Regions from separate parts of the Roseixanthobacter pseudopolyaromaticivorans genome, predicted to be linked through region 1. Evidence: predicted binding sites of a transcription regulator. Region 1 holds the regulator's gene; each other region holds the start of a gene.
What was found. The regulator PhoB, encoded in region 1, activates phosphate uptake and scavenging genes when phosphate is short. The targets are predictions, from matches to a motif close to TGTCATNNANCTGTCAT.

Region 1 (5,722 bases):
ATGCAGCAGGCGGCGCGCTGCGCCGACATCACCGCCTTTTTCTATCTGGGCGAACTGGTCGAGGTCGCGCCGTCCGACGTGATCTTCACCAACCCCAAGCAGATCAAGACCCGCGACTACATCACCGGCCGCTTCGGCTGACCAAGCAAGGATCTGCGAGATGTCCGACCATACCGTCTCGGCCTTCGATGCCGAGCTGAAGGAGATCGGCCGCAAGGTCGTCGAAATGGGTGGCCAGTCGGAGCGCATGGTGGCTGATGCCGTCAATGCCCTGATCCGCCGCGATACCGCGTCCGCACAGCGCGTGATCCTGCTCGATACGAGCGTGGATCTGCTGCAGCGGGAGATCGAGGAAAAGGCGATCCTCTGCATCGCCAAGCGCCAGCCGGTGGCGAGCGACCTGCGCGATGTCGTGGGTTCGATCCGCATCGCCTCCGACCTGGAGCGCATCGGCGACCTCGCGAAGAACGTCGGCAAGCGCGTGCTCGCCATCGAGGGGGAATATCACCCCCAGAAGCTGGTGCGCGGCGTCGAGCACATGTCCGACCTGGTGCTGGAGCAGCTCAAGGAAGTGCTGGATGCCTATGCCAGCCACGACCAGGCGAAGGCGGTGGACGTGTGGGTCCGCGACAGCGGCATCGACACCATGTACACCTCGCTGTTCCGCGAACTTCTCACCTATATGATGGAAGACCCGCGCAACATCTCGGTGTGCACGCATCTCCTGTTCTGCGCCAAGAATATCGAGCGCATCGGCGACCACGCGACGAACATCGCTGAAACCGTCTATTACATGGTTTCGGGGCAGATGCTGTCCGACGAGCGCCCGAAGGCGGATGTCTCAAGCGAGACGACCGTGACTTTCCCGGGGCATAGCCTTCAGGGGTAAAATCCGTGCCTGCGCGTATCTTGATTATCGAGGACGAGGAACCCCTGACCCTCCTGCTCCGCTACAATCTGGAGTCGGAAGGCTATTTCGTCGAGAGCGTCGGACGAGGCGATGAAGGCGAGACCCGGCTGCGCGAAAGCGTGCCGGACCTCGTCATTCTCGACTGGATGCTGCCGGGGCTTTCGGGCATCGAGTTGTGCCGCCGCTTGCGCACCCGCCCGGAAACCGAGCGGCTGCCGGTCATCATGCTCACCGCCCGCGGCGACGAGACCGAGCGCGTGCGCGGCCTGGCGACCGGGGCGGACGATTATGTGGTGAAGCCCTTCTCCGTGCCGGAGCTTCTGGCGCGGGTGCGGGCGCTGCTGCGGCGGGCCAAGCCGGAGCATGTCGCGACCCTGCTGCGGGCCGGCGACATCGAGCTGGACCGGGAGACCCACCGGGTTCACCGCTCCGGCCGCGAGGTCCACCTCGGCCCGACCGAATTCCGCCTGCTCGAATTTCTCATGCAGAGCCCCGGCCGGGTGTTCTCGCGCGAGCAATTGCTCGACGGCGTGTGGGGCCAGGACGTCTATATCGACGAGCGCACGGTGGATGTCCACGTGGGGCGCCTGCGCAAGGCGATCAACCGCGGCCGGCAGTCGGATCCGATCCGCACCGTGCGGGGGGCGGGCTATTCGTTCAACGAGATGTTCGCCCGCGTGCATTGAGCGCGGCCCACCGAGGAAGGATGCGAGAGCCGGGCCCGATGATCGCGGGTCCGGGCTCGCTCCAGGCGAAGGCTTGCGATGGGCTGTCCGAGCCGGCCATCGCAGTGCCGCGCAGGGCGATGGCATTGCGGAGCAAGCTTTAGAGGAGCCCGCGGGCGATATGCCGGCGGCGGAGGCTTTCCCTCCGGGGCCGAGCTGTGCTCGAGGCCCCTATGTTTCCAGCGGATGACCGCGTCGCGGCCGGCGGGCTGCATCGAAGCGGGCCGAAAAGCACGCTTTGGCCGTCCCATGTCGGTGACGGCGATCCTTCCGGCTCGATCTCTTCGATCCTTTGCGTGCGCCGGCGAAATCCGCTCGGCCGGCGCATGTCCTTCGTGACTGTCGCCGCTCAGATGCGGGCGACGCGCCGGTCGCGCCGGCGATCCTGCGTGGGCTGGTAGGCCATCCGCGCATGGGTCGTGCAGTAAGGCATGCCGGTGAGGCTGCGCCCGCCACAGAAATAGAAGCTTTCCGTGCCCGGCTCGCCGATCGGCCAGCGGCAGGTGCCTTCGGTCAGGTTCATGATGGTGCAGCGCTGACCCATGGCGACGATATTGTCTCCACCGGCGGGACGCGGCGCGGGTTCGGGCGCCACGAAGGCTTCCAATGCGGGAGCCAGGGCGGTGTTGCCGATCGTCTGCGGACGCGGCGCGGGCTTGTTCACGGGCGTTTCAGGCCGGGCCTTGCGCGGACGGGCTGCAGGTACTGTCGATTTCGCCCGGCCGGAGAGGCCGAGACGATGCACTTTTCCAATCACCGCATTGCGGGTGATGCCGCCCAGCTCGCCGGCAATCTGGCTTGCGGAAAGCCCTTCGCCCCAGAGCTTCTTCAAGAGTTCGACGCGCTCGTCGTTCCAGCTCATCGCTCTCCTCCTTCGACTCTTCTCCCGCACCCAGGCGCGCCATCGCACGCGGGTTCGCAGGGCCCAACGTCACTTGGGGAACAGGACCGCACGACATGTCGTGGTCGGCCACGAGCAAACTACAATATGCACGGACTCTCGCACAGAGTCGGAATGCACTCATGTGCCGTTGTCCCCAAGTCGTTACGATCACGTTAACGGCTGCGCTCTGTTGACCTCACGCGCGCGATCATTAGAATCCCCTTTTGTCGGGCCGCCCCGCGAGGGCGGCCTTTGGCGTTTCTGATGTCCGGCGAGACGCAGCGCGTTTCGCCCCACCCCAAGAGGAGGGGTTCTGTGATCACCCCCGTTCTGCCGACCTACGCGCGCATCGACCTCGTTTTCGAAAGGGGAGAGGGCTGCTGGCTCGTCACGACGGACGGGCGACGTTATCTCGATTTCACCGCCGGCATCGCGGTCAACATCCTCGGGCATGCCCATCCCTACCTGGTCTCGGCGCTGACCGAACAGGCCGGAAAGCTCTGGCACACCTCGAATTTGTTCCGCATCGTCGGCGGCGAGCGCCTGGCCGAGCGGCTGAAGGCGGCCACCTTCGCCGACACCATGTTCTTCACCAATTCGGGTGCAGAAGCGCTGGAGTGCGCCATCAAGATGGCGCGCCGCTACCAATATGTGATCGGGGCCGAGGCGAAAAACCGCATCATCGCCTTCGAGGGCGCGTTCCACGGGCGCACGCTCGCGACCATCGCGGCCGGCGGCAATGCCAAGTATCTCGAAGGCTTCGGCCCCAATATGCCGGGCTTCGACCATGTGCCGTTCGGTGACATCGAGGCGGTGAAAGCCGCCATCGGGCCGGAGACCGGGGCGATCCTGGTGGAGCCGATCCAGGGTGAGGGCGGCGTGCGCGTGCCGTCGGCGGACTTCCTGCCGCAGCTGCGCGCCCTGTGCGATGCCCACGGCTTGCTGCTGATCCTCGACGAGGTGCAGTGCGGCGTCGGGCGCACCGGTAACCTGTTCGCCTACCAGAGCTCGGGCATCGTGCCCGACATCATGGCGGTGGCGAAGGGCATCGGCGGCGGCTTCCCCATGGGGGCCTGCCTCGCCACGGAGAATGCGGCGCGCGGCATGACGCTCGGCACCCACGGCTCGACCTATGGCGGCAACCCGCTCGCCATGGCGGTCGGCAATGCGGTGCTCGACGTGGTGCTGGCGGACGGCTTCCTGGAGCGGGTGCAGGCCGTCTCCGCCCAGCTCGTCCGCGTGCTGAACGACATCAAGGACCGTCATCCCGCGGTCATCGCCGAAGTGCGAGGTGAAGGACTCCTGCTCGGTGTGAGGGCGCAAGGCCCCGCCGCCGAACTGGTGCTCGCCCTGCGCGACGAGGGGCTGCTGGCCCCCGGCGCCGGTGATAACGTGGTTCGACTTCTGCCGCCCCTCATCCTCACCGAGGACGAGATCGCCATTGCCGCCGACAAAATCGAGGCCGCCTGCCTGCGGATCGAGAACGGCCTTGCATTGGCGTCGGCGAAGGGAGCCGCCGAATGAAGGACAATGGCGTGCGTCATTTTCTTGATCTGTCCGAAATCCCCGCGGTGGAACTGCGGCGGGTTCTGGAATTGTCGAAGGATCTCAAGGCCAAGCGCAAGGCCGGCACGGCCGAGCGGCCGCTCGCCGGCAAATCGCTGGCGATGGTGTTCGACAAGCCGTCCACGCGTACCCGCGTCTCGTTCGATCTGGCGATGCGCCAGCTCGGCGGCGACACGGTGATGCTCACCGGCGCGGAAATGCAGCTCGGGCGCGGCGAGACCATCGCCGACACCGCCCGCGTGCTGTCGCGCTATGTGGATGCCATCATGATCCGCATCCTCAGCCACGAGGATCTGATGGAACTGGCCACCTATGCCACGGTGCCGGTCATCAATGGGCTGACCCGCGTGTCCCATCCCTGCCAGGTGATGGCCGATGTGATGACCTTCGAGGAGCACAAGGGCCCCATTACGGGCCGCAAGGTGGCCTGGACCGGGGACGCGAACAACGTGCTCGCGTCCTGGATCCATGCCGCCCACAGCTTCGATTTCGAGCTGAACGTCGCGACGCCGAAGGAATTGTCGCCGCGCCAGGCGCTGAAGGAGTTCGTGAAGAAGACCAAGGCGCGGGTGAAGTTCACCCGCGATCCCGAGGCGGCGGTGGAGGGCGTGGACTGCGTCCTCACCGACACCTGGGTGTCCATGGGCGACAAGGAAGCCGAGCGGCGCCACAATCTCCTGAAACCCTACCAGGTCAACCGCGCCCTGATGGGCCGCGCGGCGCCGGACGCCATCTTCATGCATTGCCTGCCCGCCCATCGCGGGGAGGAAGTGACCGACGAGGTGATGGACGGCCCGCAATCGGTGGTGTTCGACGAAGCCGAAAACCGCCTGCATGCCCAAAAGGGCATTCTGGCCTGGTGCTTCGACACGCCGGCCGCGTGAGGCGGGCGCCGGGGGAGGTGAACCCATCGTCCCCCGGCCATGCCCGCCCGTCGGTCGAAGGCAGGCCCGGAGCCTGCCGGTTGGAATGAGGTATCATGACCAAGGACACAAGCCCTGAGGCCCGCCTGGAAGCGCCGGACAATTCGGTGCTGCCGTTCCAGGTGGATGCGCTCGACATTCGCGGCCGGGTGGTGCGCGTCGGCTCCATGCTCGACGCGGTGCTGGTGCATCACAATTATCCCAACGCGGTGAAGCGCGTCATCGGCGAGGCCGTGGCGCTGACCGTGCTGCTGGGATCGTCGCTGAAGTTCGAGGGCCGCTTCATCCTCCAGACCAAGACCGACGGTCCGGTGGACATGGTGGTGGTGGATTTCGTCAGCCCCGACAAGGTGCGCGCCTATGCCCGCTTCGATGCCGAGGCGGTGGCGCAGGCGGAGGCGAGCAACGCCGCCGCACCGGCCCTGCTGATCGGGCGCGGGCACCTCGCCATGACCATCGACCAGGGCCTGTCCGCCAATCGCTACCAGGGGGTCGTGGCCCTGGACGGCGAAGGGCTGGAGGCGGCCGCCCATCAATATTTCCAGCAGTCCGAGCAGATTCCGACGCGCGTGCGCCTTGCCGTCGGCGAGGAGATGCGGCCCGGCGGCGAGCCGTCCGCATGGCGCGCGGGCGGCCTGCTGGCGCAGTTCCTGCCCGCCGAGGCGGGACGGGCGGCGCAGGGCGACCTGCATCCCGGCGATGCGCCTGAGGGCGC
Region 2 (5,722 bases), 240 kb from region 1:
CTGCACCTCCACCGCCCCGGCGGCCCGCAAATCGCGCGCGGCATCCTCCAGGCGGGCGGCATCGCGCGCGACCAGGATGAGGGCGAAGCCGTCCCGCGCCAGCAGGCGGGCGAACTCCAGCCCGATGCCGCCGCTGCCGCCGGTCACGAGCGCGAGGCGCGGCTCACCGGCGGGCGGAGGATTTCGGGATGAAGGGAGATCGTGGGCCATGTGGATGTCCTGTCGCGCCGGCGCGGTGCGATCTTCGGCGCGCGCAGACCCTTCCGCAAGGCGCACAAGGGCTGGCCGGGCGCGAACTGCGCCGGCTGCAAGGCCACGACCGCAGCTTTGCGCGGGTAAGCCTTGCGAGGCCACGCGGACCATGCCACTCCCACCCATCATGCCCCTGCCCTTTTCCCTTCCGTTCCGCCCCGCCGTCCTGCGGCATGCCGCTGTCCTCCTGGCGCTCGCGTTCGCCGTGCCGGCCCATGCGGCGCCGGCCTGCTACGCGCCCAACGTCCTGCAATCACGCCCGGGCGAGGAGATCGTGCGCCGCGCCACGGGCGCCCCGCCGGCCTTGCCGGATCTGCGCCTGCCCCCGGCACAGCCCGTCCCGGCGGCGCTTTCCGGCTCGATCCGCCGGGTGGACCTGCCGGCGGGAGTGAAGCTGGTGGCCCTCACCTTCGATCTGTGCGAGGCCTCCGGCGAGGTCTCCGGCTATGATGGCGCGCTGGTGGATTATCTGCGCGCGGAGAAGGTGCCCGCCACCTTCTTCGGCGGCGGCAAATGGATTCTCAGCCATCCCGACCGCGCCGCCCAGATTCTCGCCGATCCGATCTTCGAGATGGGCAACCACACCTGGTCCCACGCCAATCTCGCGGTGAAGACCGGGGAAGCCATGTCGCGGCAGGTGGACGATGCGGACACCGCTTTCGGGCTCGCCCGCGCCAATGCGGCACAGGCCGGCTGCATGCTGGAGAAAGTGCCCGCGCGCCCGGCGCTCTTCCGCTTTCCCTACGGCTCCTGCAGCGTCGAATCCATGAGCCACGTCAACGAGACCGGCCATCTGGCGATCCAGTGGGACGTGGATTCCGCAGACCCCGCCTTTCTCGGCGCGAACCTGATGGCGCAAAACATGCTGCGCGCGATCCGCCCCGGCTCCATCGTGCTGATGCACGCTAACGGGCGCGGCAAGCACACGGCGGAGGCTCTCAAGCTGTTGATCCCGGCGCTGCGGGCGAAAGGCTATGGATTTGTGACCGTGTCCGATCTCATCGCTGCCGGAAAGCCCGTGATCGCCTCCACCTGCTATTCCGAGCGCCCGGGCGATACCCGTGTCTATGACGAGGCCGCGCGGACCGGCCGCCACATCCTCTCGCGCCCCTGAGGCCGCTTTCTCACCCCGATCTGCGAACCAAAAGAAAGACCTTCCGATGCTCTTGGCCCGCGACCTTGCCGACGATGTGCGATCCGGCCGCCTTACGCCCCTCGACCTCGTGAACCTGTGCGCGCAGGCCATCGAAGAGCATGAGCAGGATGTGCATGCGTTCGCCGCGCTTGATCTCGATGCAGCCCGCGCCACCGCGCAGGTGCCCGGGCGCGCCGAGACCCCGCTGGCAGGCGTGCCCTTCGCGGTGAAGGACATTCTCGACACCCGCGAATTGCCCACCGAATACAATTCTCCGATCTATGCCGGCCACCGCCCCGCGGCGGACGCGCCGGTGGTGAGCCAGGGGCGGCGCGGCGGCGGCGTGCTGCTCGGCAAGACCGTGACGACCGAATTCGCCTTTCTGGAACCGAGCATCACGCGCAATCCGCGCCGGCTCAGCCATACGCCCGGCGGGTCTTCGGCCGGCTCCGCGGCGGCGGTGGCGGCGGGCATGGTGCCCTTCTCCATCGGCACCCAGACCGGCGGCTCGGTCATCCGGCCGGCCTCCTATTGCGGCGTCACCGGCTATAAGCCCACCTTCCGCATCCTGCCGACCGTGGGCATGAAGACCTTCTCCTGGCATCTCGACACGATCGGGCTGTTCGGCGCGCGCGTGCAGGATGTGGCGTTCGCCGCTGCCGGCTTGACCGGGCGCGATCTCGACATCGGCACTGAGGTGGCGGCGGCCCCCCGCATCGCGGTCATCCGCACGGTGCGCGCCGACCAGGCTTCGGCGGATGCCCATGCGGCACTGGATGAGGCCGCGCGTGCCGCTGCGGCCGCCGGCGCAAGTGTGAGTGAAATCGAACTTCCGGCCGAACTGGAGGCCGCCGATACGATTCATTCCACGATCCAGGATTTCGAAGGCGCGATCGCGTTCGCCGACGAATATGACCGCCTGCGCCACCAGTTCTCCCCGCTGCTGGCGCGCTATCTGGACCAAGCCGCCAAGGTGCAGCCGGACGATTACGATTCCGCCCGCCGCACCGCCAAGCGCGCCCGCCAGCGGCTGGGCGATTTCTTTGCGGATTATGACGCCATCCTCACCTTCTCCGCGCCCGGCACGGCGCCTGAAGGCTACGGCACCACCGGCTCCGCCATCTTCAACCGGCTGTGGACGCTGATGGGCACGCCGACGGTGAACGTGACCGGCCTTTCAGGGGCGAACGGCCTTCCCATGGGGGTGCAGATCGTGGGGCGTTTTGGGCGGGATCGGACCGCTTTGACCGTCGCAGCTTTCCTGGAGCGCGCCCTCCAAAGCTGAAATACAATATATCAACATGGCGCATGTGCAGTGCGAAAGGCGCCATGTGGATGTTATCCTTAAGTTCGTGAAACGGAGGCGCTGCGGCGCAGGATAAAGCGCCGCGCTGCGGCAACGTTATTTGCTTTTCCAATCTTTGGTCTTTGTTAAGCTTCGCGCGGAGATCGACCAAAAAGGGACTTGGGAAGTGGACCTGGGCTCGATACTCGACATGCTGAAAGTGAGCACCGCTTTCGCCGTCATCGGCGCGGTGCTCCTGGGCATGATTTGAGTTTAGCCACACGCCCAAGCCGCCTTCGTAAAAGATCAAAAATCGCGAAGGGCAGGTCGATCGGCGCGGCGCTGGAGAGAAATTCTCCGGCGCCGCGTGCCTCAATGTCCGCGCGTCAGGCTGCGCGCAAAATCAGCGCGGTCCACAGCGAAATCGCCGACCCGCTCCTCAGGCCCCATGATGGGACGCAGGGATTTGCCGGGGGCATGCGCCGCTTTTCCACATGGGTCTGCAAGGCGGACCGCGTGCGAGGGGCCCCTCCCTATGCCTTTGGCAGCAAATGTATTTTTGTCCCAACAATTAGGTTTTCGGGCCGCGAAGTGACGCCCGTGACGGATTTGTGAAGCGCCGCCTTGGAGGATTTGCAAGGCCGCACCGGCGCCCGATCACCCCAGTGTCATAAGACTGTTGCGGCGCCCACTTAAGAAAATGCCCGGTAAGCACCGGAGCAAACCAGATGATGGTGATCGAAGGGCTGACCTGCCGATTTGGCGATAAGGTCGCCGTGTCGGACGTCAACCTAGAGATCGGTCAGGGCGCCTTCATCGGCGTCATCGGCCGTTCGGGCGCCGGCAAGTCCACCTTGCTGCGCATGATCAATCGCCTGCAGCCGTCGAGCGGCGGCGCAATTCGCTATGACGGCGTCGACGTCACGGCACTGAAGGGGCGGGAGCTGCGCCTGTGGCGCGCGCAGGCCGCCATGATCTTCCAGCAGTTCAATCTGGTGGGTCGCCTCGACGTGCTCACCAACGTGCTGATGGGGCGCCTGTCCACCATGCCGCGCTGGCGCGCGCTCTCGAAGGTGTGGAGCGAGCAGGACAAGGCGATCGCGCTGACCGCCCTGGATCAATTCGACATTGCCCAGCTCGCCGCCCAGCGCGCCGACAGCCTTTCCGGCGGCCAGCAGCAGCGCGTCGCCATCGCCCGCGCCCTGGTGCAGGAGCCGGGCGTGATCCTCGCCGACGAGCCCATCGCCTCGCTCGATCCGCGCAACACCAAGGTGGTGATGGACGCCCTGCTGCGGATCAACAAGCACTTCGGCATTACCGTGCTGTGCAACCTGCATTCGCTCGACCTCGCCCGGACCTATTGCGACCGCCTCGTCGGCATGGCGAACGGGCGCGTGGTGTTCGACGGGGCGCCGCAAGCCCTCACCGAAGGGGTCGCCCGCGAGCTTTACGGGCTTGAGGCCGGGGAGGTCATGGATCTGGAAGGCGCCGCGGCCGAGCCGCAGTTCGAGCCCGCCCTGGCGCCGGGAGCCGCCACCGTGTGAGCCCGCCCCGCGGCCGCGGCAGTCGCGGCCGTCCCCCAGCCACGGGCGCGCAAGCGGCGCGCGCGTGATCTCGACAGCGCAGGCGAATGCCTCTTCGCGCAGCCCAAAGCCGCGCGCGGTTTTCCAAAAGTACGCGTGATTTCAAGCGTTTCCATACCCTACATCCTACCCGCATCCTCAAGGAGCGAGACATGCTGACCCGTCGTACCCTCATGACCGTGGCGACCGCTGCGGTTCTGTCCGCCGGCTTCGCCGGCGCCGCCGCCGCCCAGGATTGGAAAGCCAAGTATCCCGAGCTGGTGTTCGCGGTGATCCCGGCCGAGAACGCCTCGGGCGTCACCGACCGCTACCAGCCGCTGATGGACTATCTCTCAAAGGAGCTCGGCGTGAAGGTGACCCTGCGGGTCGCCAACGATTATGCGGCCGTGATCGAAGGCCAGCGCGCCGGCAACGTCCAGATCGCCTCCTACGGCCCGGCCTCCTTCGCCCGCGCTTTGCTCACCGGCGTGAAGACCGAAGCCTTCGCGATCGAAGTGAACCAGGACGGCACCAAGGGCTATCATTCGGTGCTCTATGTGAAGGCCGACAGCCCCTACAAGTCGATCGAGGATCTGAAGGGCAAGAATCTCTGCCTGGTGGACCCGAACTCCACTTCGGGCAACAACGTGCCCCGCTTCGCCCTGAACAAGATGGGCATCACCCCGGACACCTATTTCAGCAAGGTGGTGTATGCCGGCTCGCATGAAAACGCCGTGATCGCCGTGCAGCAGGGCACCTGCGACGCCGCCTTCAACTGGTGGAACGACGAAAACGAATCCAACCTCATGCGTATGGATCGCAAGGGGATGGCGAAGTATTCGGACTTCCGCATCATCTATACGTCCGACCTGATCGTGAATTCGCCCTATGCCTATCTGTCGGACCTGCCGGCGGACTTGAAGGCGAAGATCCGCGACGCCTTCTTCTCGATCCAGAAGAACGACAAGACCGCCTTCGACAAGATCTATGAAGGCAAGGCCCAGCCCTGGCAGCCGGTGGACAATGCGGCCTACCAGCCGGTGATCGAGCTCATCAAGTTTGTCGACGAACTGCGCAAGAAGAAGGCGTCCTGACGCCGAAGGAGCGGCCCGGTCTCACCGGGCCGCTCTTTTTCCAGGTGCCCGACGGACCAGAGCAACGCAACGATGCCCTTTCCCCTGCCCCACGCATTCGCGACTCTTCCGGCCGAGCAGCTCGCGCCGCTGGCCCGCCGGTATGCGGCGGCGATGGCCGCGCGGCGACGCCATGTCTATATCGGCCTTTCGGTGCTCGTGGTGTGCATCGCCCTTTCCTCCTGGATGGGCGAGGTGAAGCCGGCCGTCTTCCTGGCGAATGCAAACCGGCTCGGCAGCTATTTTTACAACATTACGCCCACCCTCACCCTTGCAAACCTTTCCACTGACCTTAGCGAATGGTTCTGGAACCTGGATCATTGGTTGAAGCTGCTGTGGGATACGATCCTCATCG
Region 3 (5,722 bases), 620 kb from region 1:
CCGCCGTTCTTGGTCACGGCCTTGCCGGTCACATTGGCCAGCGACCAGGTGTCGTAGGTCCAATGGATCGTGTTGGGCGTGCAGGCCTTGCCGGTGAGGTCGGACGAGCCGGCGCCCGAATTCACGAACACCTTGTTCTTTTCCTTCGTCACCTGGCTCACCGCCAGCGCGACGCCGGAATTGGGCGTATCGACGATCATGTCGACGCCGTCCACGTCATACCACTGGCGCGCGATGGAGGTGCCGACGTCGGCCTTGTTCTGGTGGTCGGCCGAGACGACCTCCACCTTCAGATCCTTGTTGGTGGCGGCGAAATCTTCCACCGCCTTCTTCGCCGCCCACACCGAGCCCGGGCCAGCGAGGTCCGAATACAGGCTCGACATATCGGTGAGTACGCCGATCTTGACCGGCGTGGTCTGGGCCTGGGCGGCGGTGACGGCGAATAGGCTCGCGGCCGCCATGAACACGGTTGCAAGACGCATCTTGTTTCCTCCTCCGGCGGTGCTGCCGGTTGCGTTGTTCCGAAAACCCGGCTTCAGACGCCGAGAAAGGCTTCGAGACGCGCCGCGTTTTCCGCGATCTTGTCGTTGGGGACCATGTCCACCACCTTGCCGTGCTCCACCACATAATGGCGGTCGGCGACGGTCGAGGCGAAGTGGAAGTTCTGCTCCACGAGCAGCACGGTGAAGCCCCTGGTCTTCAGCGCACGGATGATGTCGCCGATATGCTGCACGATCACCGGCGCCAGCCCTTCCGTGGGCTCGTCGAGCAGCAGCAGCTTGGCCCCCGTGCGCAGGATGCGCGCGATCGCCAGCATCTGCTGCTCGCCGCCGGAGAGCTTGGTGCCCTGGCTGTTGCGCCGTTCCTCCAGGCGGGGGAACAGGTCGTGGATCTCGTCCACGGAGAGGCCGCCAGGCAGCACCACCGGGGGAAGCAGCAGGTTCTCGCGCACGTTCAGGCTGGCAAAGATGCCCCGTTCCTCGGGACAATAGCCGATGCCGAGGCGCGCGATATGGTTGGGCGCGAGCTTGACGGTCTCGTTGCCCTCATAGCGGATCGAGCCGGCGCGCTTGCGCAGCAGGCCCATGATGGCGCGCATGGTGGTGGTCTTGCCGGCGCCGTTGCGGCCCAGAAGCGTCACCACCTCGCCCTTGTGGATGTCGAAGCTCATGCCGTGGAGGACATGGCTCTCGCCATAATGCCCGTGCAGATCGCGCACCGCGAGCAACGGCGCGGCGGAGGCCGCCTCACCCATGGCCATGCCCCGTTCCCATATATGCCTCGATCACTTGCGGGTTCTTGGAGACTTCCGAATACGGCCCCTCGGTGAGAATCTCGCCGCGCGCCAGCACGGTGATGGCGTCCGACAGATCGGCCACGACCGAAAGATTGTGCTCCACCATCAGCACCGTGCGGTTGGCGGACACGCGCTTGATGAGATCGGCGGTGCGGGCGATATCCTCGCGCCCCATGCCGGAGGTCGGCTCGTCGAGCAGCAGCATTTCCGGCTCGAGCGCGAGCGTGGTGGCGATTTCCAGCGCCCGCTTGCGGCCGTAGGGCAGCTCCACCGCTTCATGCTTGGCGTAGGAGGTAAGATCCACCTCTTCCAGCAATTGCATGGCGCGGTCGTTCAGCGCGTCGAGCGAATGCTCGGACCGCCAGAAGTGGAACGAGGTCCCGAGCGCGCGCTGCAGGGCAACGCGCACATTTTCCAGCACCGTCAGATGCCCGAACGTCGCCGAGATCTGGAACGAGCGCACCATGCCCAGCCGCGCCACGTCGGCCGGCTTGGTCCGGGTGATCTCCTTGCCGTTCAGGCGGATGACGCCACGGGTCGGCTCCAGGAATTTCGTGATCAGGTTGAAGCACGTGGTCTTACCGGCACCGTTCGGCCCAATGAGGGCATGAATCGTGTGCCGCCGAATCCGCAGGTTGACGTTCTTGACCGCCGCGAAACCCTTGAACTCTTTCGTGAGACCTTCTGCTTCAACGATGTAGGGCACGTCTGAGACAGTGTCCGTCATCGTGCTCTGCGCCCTCGCTTGTTTCGGCCCGGGGCGCGATGCGCCCGCCCGGCTCCCCCTGAGACCGCATCTTTGGTGATGCTTTTGATCTTGCGCCGCAACCTAGCACGGTAAACTTGGCTGCCGTCAATAGGGACAAGCTGAGCCTAAAGTCTGAGCAGATCCCAGGCATGGCGGCTTGGCCCTTGCCCTTTAGGGAACCGGCGCCACGGCCAGCTTCAGGCGATCCACAGAAACGCCGGTGAGAAGCAGCACGAGCGGGCGCTGCGCCACCTCGAAACGCACGCTCTTGCGCAATCCCTCGCAGCCCTTCACGCCGGTGAAAGCGGCGGCCGGCAGGGTCTTGCCATCCTGCACCAGGTCGATCCAGCCGGCTTGCGAAAGGCTCACCTCGATGCGCCCGGCCGCGGGCGCGGGGATGAGAAGAAAGCCGGCAAAAGTGGTATTTTCGGCAGGCAGCCGCGCGGGCGGATAGGGCAGCTTGGCCTGCGCCAGCGGCACCAGTTCGACCACGAACGCGCCATCTGCCGCCGGCAATTGGCTGCCGCTCGCCAATTGTGTGTGCGCCGCATCGAGGGCCGACTTCGCCCGCTCCAGCGGCCAGGCGCCGCCGGAACAGCCCTGCCCCTCCGCCGCGCGTCCATTCGGCGCGCCGAGGCAGAGCGCGAGGAAAAACACTCCGGCCGCACCGAGACAGCGCGCGGCAGGCCGTGCGGAGAGGGGGGATGGGAATGGGAAAGGATGCAGCATGCCGGCCTTCCGAATTATATTTTCGCAAATATAACGCGAAGGCCGGCCCTGTGCGATGATTTTGGTGCGGGAGACTTCGGCTCGGCCTCCCGCGCGCGGCGCGCCGCTCAGCGCACCTGCCCGTGATATTCCGGGTTCGGCCGCATGTCGGTGGCGCTGGCGATGCGGTTGGACAGGTTGAAGAAGCCGGTCACCGCCGCCACGTCCCAGATGTCCTGTTCGGAAAAACCGACCTTGCGCAACGCGGCGCGATCCGCCTCTTCCACCTCGTGGGGCCGCTCGGTGAGCTTCACGGCGAAGTCCAGCATGGCGCGCTGGCGCGGCTCCAAGCGCGCGGCGCGATAATTCATCACCAATTGCTCGCCCAGGATGGGATCGCCCGACAGCGCTCGGACCGCGGCACCATGGGCGGTAAGGCAATAATAGCAGCGGTTCACGCTGGAAACCGCCACTGCGATCATCTCCCGCTCCAGCTTCGAAAGGCCGGAAGGCGCGAGCATCAGATTGTTGTACATGCCGGCGAAGGCATTCAGCTTGGCGAGATCGAAGCTGTAGGCGGCGAGAACATTCGGCACGAAGCCCAGCTTCTCCATGCACTTGTCGAAATAGACCTGGTTTGCTTCGTCGAGAGGCGCGGGCTTCAGATCGAGCGCGATCCGAGGCGTATCGTCCGCCGGCCGGGGCGGCGGGACGGCGGGCGTTTTGGCGGCCGGCCTGCCGGTCCGCGTGGCCTTGGCGGAAACTGTCTTCGCGGCGCGCGCGACAGCCTGAACCGCCGCTTGCACCGCCCCTTTCTTGGGCTCGCCTGTATTTTCGGCAGATTTTAGCTGGGATTTCTTGGGCTTGCCTGAGCTCTTCGGCGCGGTCATCTTGATCCCCTTCGAATGGGTCCCCGTCATCGTTCCGTCGCGGCTCTGAGCGAAACCCAGTGCAGAACGTCCGATCGAGGGCGGCGGGGCCCCGCGCTACGCGCGGTCGCCAAGGGGGAGAGGCCATGAACGTCCAAGGATTTCAAGGTTCGGAACTCGGATTTGGCGCCCAGGCACGCATCGAGGAAGCGGTAAGCCTGCTGGCGGACGGTCCCGTGCCCGCCTTCTTCGCCCGCGCCCTGCTCGCCGGCGCCGCGCCGGAGGACGTGGAAACCCTGCTCCCGGAAGCCCTCGCCCAATTGTGCCGCGAGGCCCACGCCCACCTCGCCGGTCGCGTGCCGGGCCATCACGACGTGCGGGTGTTCAATCCGCAATGGGCCGGCGCTCCCGCCATCACGGTGGTCGAGACGGTCAATGACGACATGGCCTTCCTGTTCGATTCCATCGCCGGGGAGCTGGCGGACCAGGGCTATGAGGCCAAGTTCGTCACCCATCCCATCTTCGCGGTCGAACGCGACGGCGAGGGACGGGTGATCGGCGTCGAGACCGACCTCTCCCAGGGCCGCAAGCGCAGCATCCGCGAGAGCCTGATCCACATCCACATCCAGGCGCTGGAAACCACCGAGGGGCGCGAGGCGCTGAAGATCGCGCTCGACAAGACGCTGGCCGACGTGCGCGCCGCCAATGTCGATTTCACGGCCATGCGAGCCGAGGTGCGCCAGGCGGCGGAGGGCTTCCGCCGCAAGTCTCAGCCCTATTCCAAGGACGACCGCAAGGAAGCCGCCGATTTTATCGACTGGCTGGCCAATGACGACTTCATCTTCATCGGCGTGCGGCGCTATGCGCTCGCCGCCGACGGAGGCCTGGAAGTCGCTGAGGAGGGCCTCGGCATCCTGCGCGACCGCGATGTGCACGAGCTGCGCCTCGGCGAGGAAGCGGTGGTGACCACGCCGGAAATCCGCCAGTTCCTGGCCGGCCCGCTGCCGCTCATCGTCACCAAGTCGTCCCTGCGCTCGCGCGTCCACCGCCGCACGTTCCTCGATTATGTGGGCGTGAAGCTGCATGCCGACGATGGCCGCCTGCTCGGCGAATTGCGCATCATCGGCCTCTTCACCTCCACGGCCTATACCGACTCGGTGCGCCAGATCCCCTATCTGCGACGCAAGGTGGAACTGGTGGTGGAGGAGGCCGGGCTCGACCGCGAAAGCCACTCGGGCAAGGCGCTCGGCACGGTTCTGGAGACCTATCCCCGCGACGACCTGTTCCAGATCGACCCGGCGACGCTCCTGGTCTTCGCCCGCGATATCCTCTCGCTCTACGATCGTCCGCGCGTGCGGGTGCTGCCGCGCGTCGATGCGTTCGACCGCTTCGTGTCGGTGCTGGTCTATGTGCCCCGCGAGCGCTTCGACGCGGCGCTGCGGGACAAGGTCGGCGACCGCCTCGCGACCGCCTTCGGCGGCCACGTCTCGGCGGCCTTCCCGTCCTTCCTGTCCGACATTCCGTTGACGCGCGTGCATTACATCATCGGCCGGCGCGAAGGCCGCACGCCCGAGGTGGATCGCGCGGCGCTGGAAGCCGCGGTGGCCGAGGATGTGCTCTCCTGGAGCGATCGCCTGCGCCAGGCGCTGCGCGAGACGCCGAGCGTCGGCGATGCCGGCCTCCTGTTCGAGCGCTACGGCAAGGCGTTCGACGCCGGCTATATCGCCGCCTACGGCATCGACACGGCGGTGGCCGACATCGAGCGCCTGGAACGCCTTTCCCCCGAACGACCGATCGCGCTCGACTTCTATCGCCGGCCCGGCGATCCGGCGAACCGCATCTCCCTGCGCCTGCTCTCCTTCGGCCGCCCGCTGCCACTCTCCGAGCGCGTGCCCATGCTGGAAAACATGGGCCTCAAGGCGATCAACGAACGCACCTATCACATCGAGCCGGTGTGCAGCGCCGACGCCGAGACGCGTCGCTCGTGGCTGCACGAAATGACCCTGGAACGGGTCGACGGCGGCACCATCGAGGTGTCCGGCTCGGCCGCACGGCTGGAAGACCTGCTGACCGCCGTGCTGCGCGGCGAAGCGGAGAACG

Region 2: the regulator PhoB is predicted to act here: its motif matches at 3,339-3,355, upstream of phnC (phosphonate ABC transporter ATP-binding protein).
Region 3: the regulator PhoB is predicted to act here: its motif matches at 3,668-3,684, upstream of V5F68_RS18705 (NAD-glutamate dehydrogenase).

The regions. Positions count from the first base shown of each region.
Region 1 covers NZ_CM195539.1:3,349,539-3,355,260, reverse strand. Annotated here, with positions in the region: gene pstB (phosphate ABC transporter ATP-binding protein PstB) at 1-141, shown strand, start outside; gene phoU (phosphate signaling complex protein PhoU) at 161-889, shown strand; gene phoB (phosphate regulon transcriptional regulator PhoB) at 895-1,596, shown strand; gene V5F68_RS15910 (GcrA family cell cycle regulator) at 1,985-2,497, opposite strand; gene V5F68_RS15905 (aspartate aminotransferase family protein) at 2,834-4,042, shown strand; gene argF (ornithine carbamoyltransferase) at 4,039-4,968, shown strand; gene V5F68_RS15895 (Hsp33 family molecular chaperone) at 5,064-5,722, shown strand, end outside.
Region 2 covers NZ_CM195539.1:3,111,352-3,117,073, forward strand. Annotated here, with positions in the region: gene V5F68_RS14885 (SDR family NAD(P)-dependent oxidoreductase) at 1-210, opposite strand, end outside; gene V5F68_RS14890 (polysaccharide deacetylase family protein) at 362-1,366, shown strand; gene V5F68_RS14895 (amidase) at 1,413-2,672, shown strand; gene phnC (phosphonate ABC transporter ATP-binding protein) at 3,401-4,216, shown strand; gene phnD (phosphonate ABC transporter substrate-binding protein) at 4,408-5,328, shown strand; gene phnE (phosphonate ABC transporter, permease protein PhnE) at 5,401-5,722, shown strand, end outside.
Region 3 covers NZ_CM195539.1:3,970,657-3,976,378, forward strand. Annotated here, with positions in the region: gene V5F68_RS18680 (ABC transporter substrate-binding protein) at 1-482, opposite strand, end outside; gene V5F68_RS18685 (ABC transporter ATP-binding protein) at 536-1,261, opposite strand; gene V5F68_RS18690 (ABC transporter ATP-binding protein) at 1,248-2,024, opposite strand; gene V5F68_RS18695 (hypothetical protein) at 2,217-2,774, opposite strand; gene V5F68_RS18700 (peroxidase-related enzyme) at 2,882-3,430, opposite strand; gene V5F68_RS18705 (NAD-glutamate dehydrogenase) at 3,769-5,722, shown strand, end outside.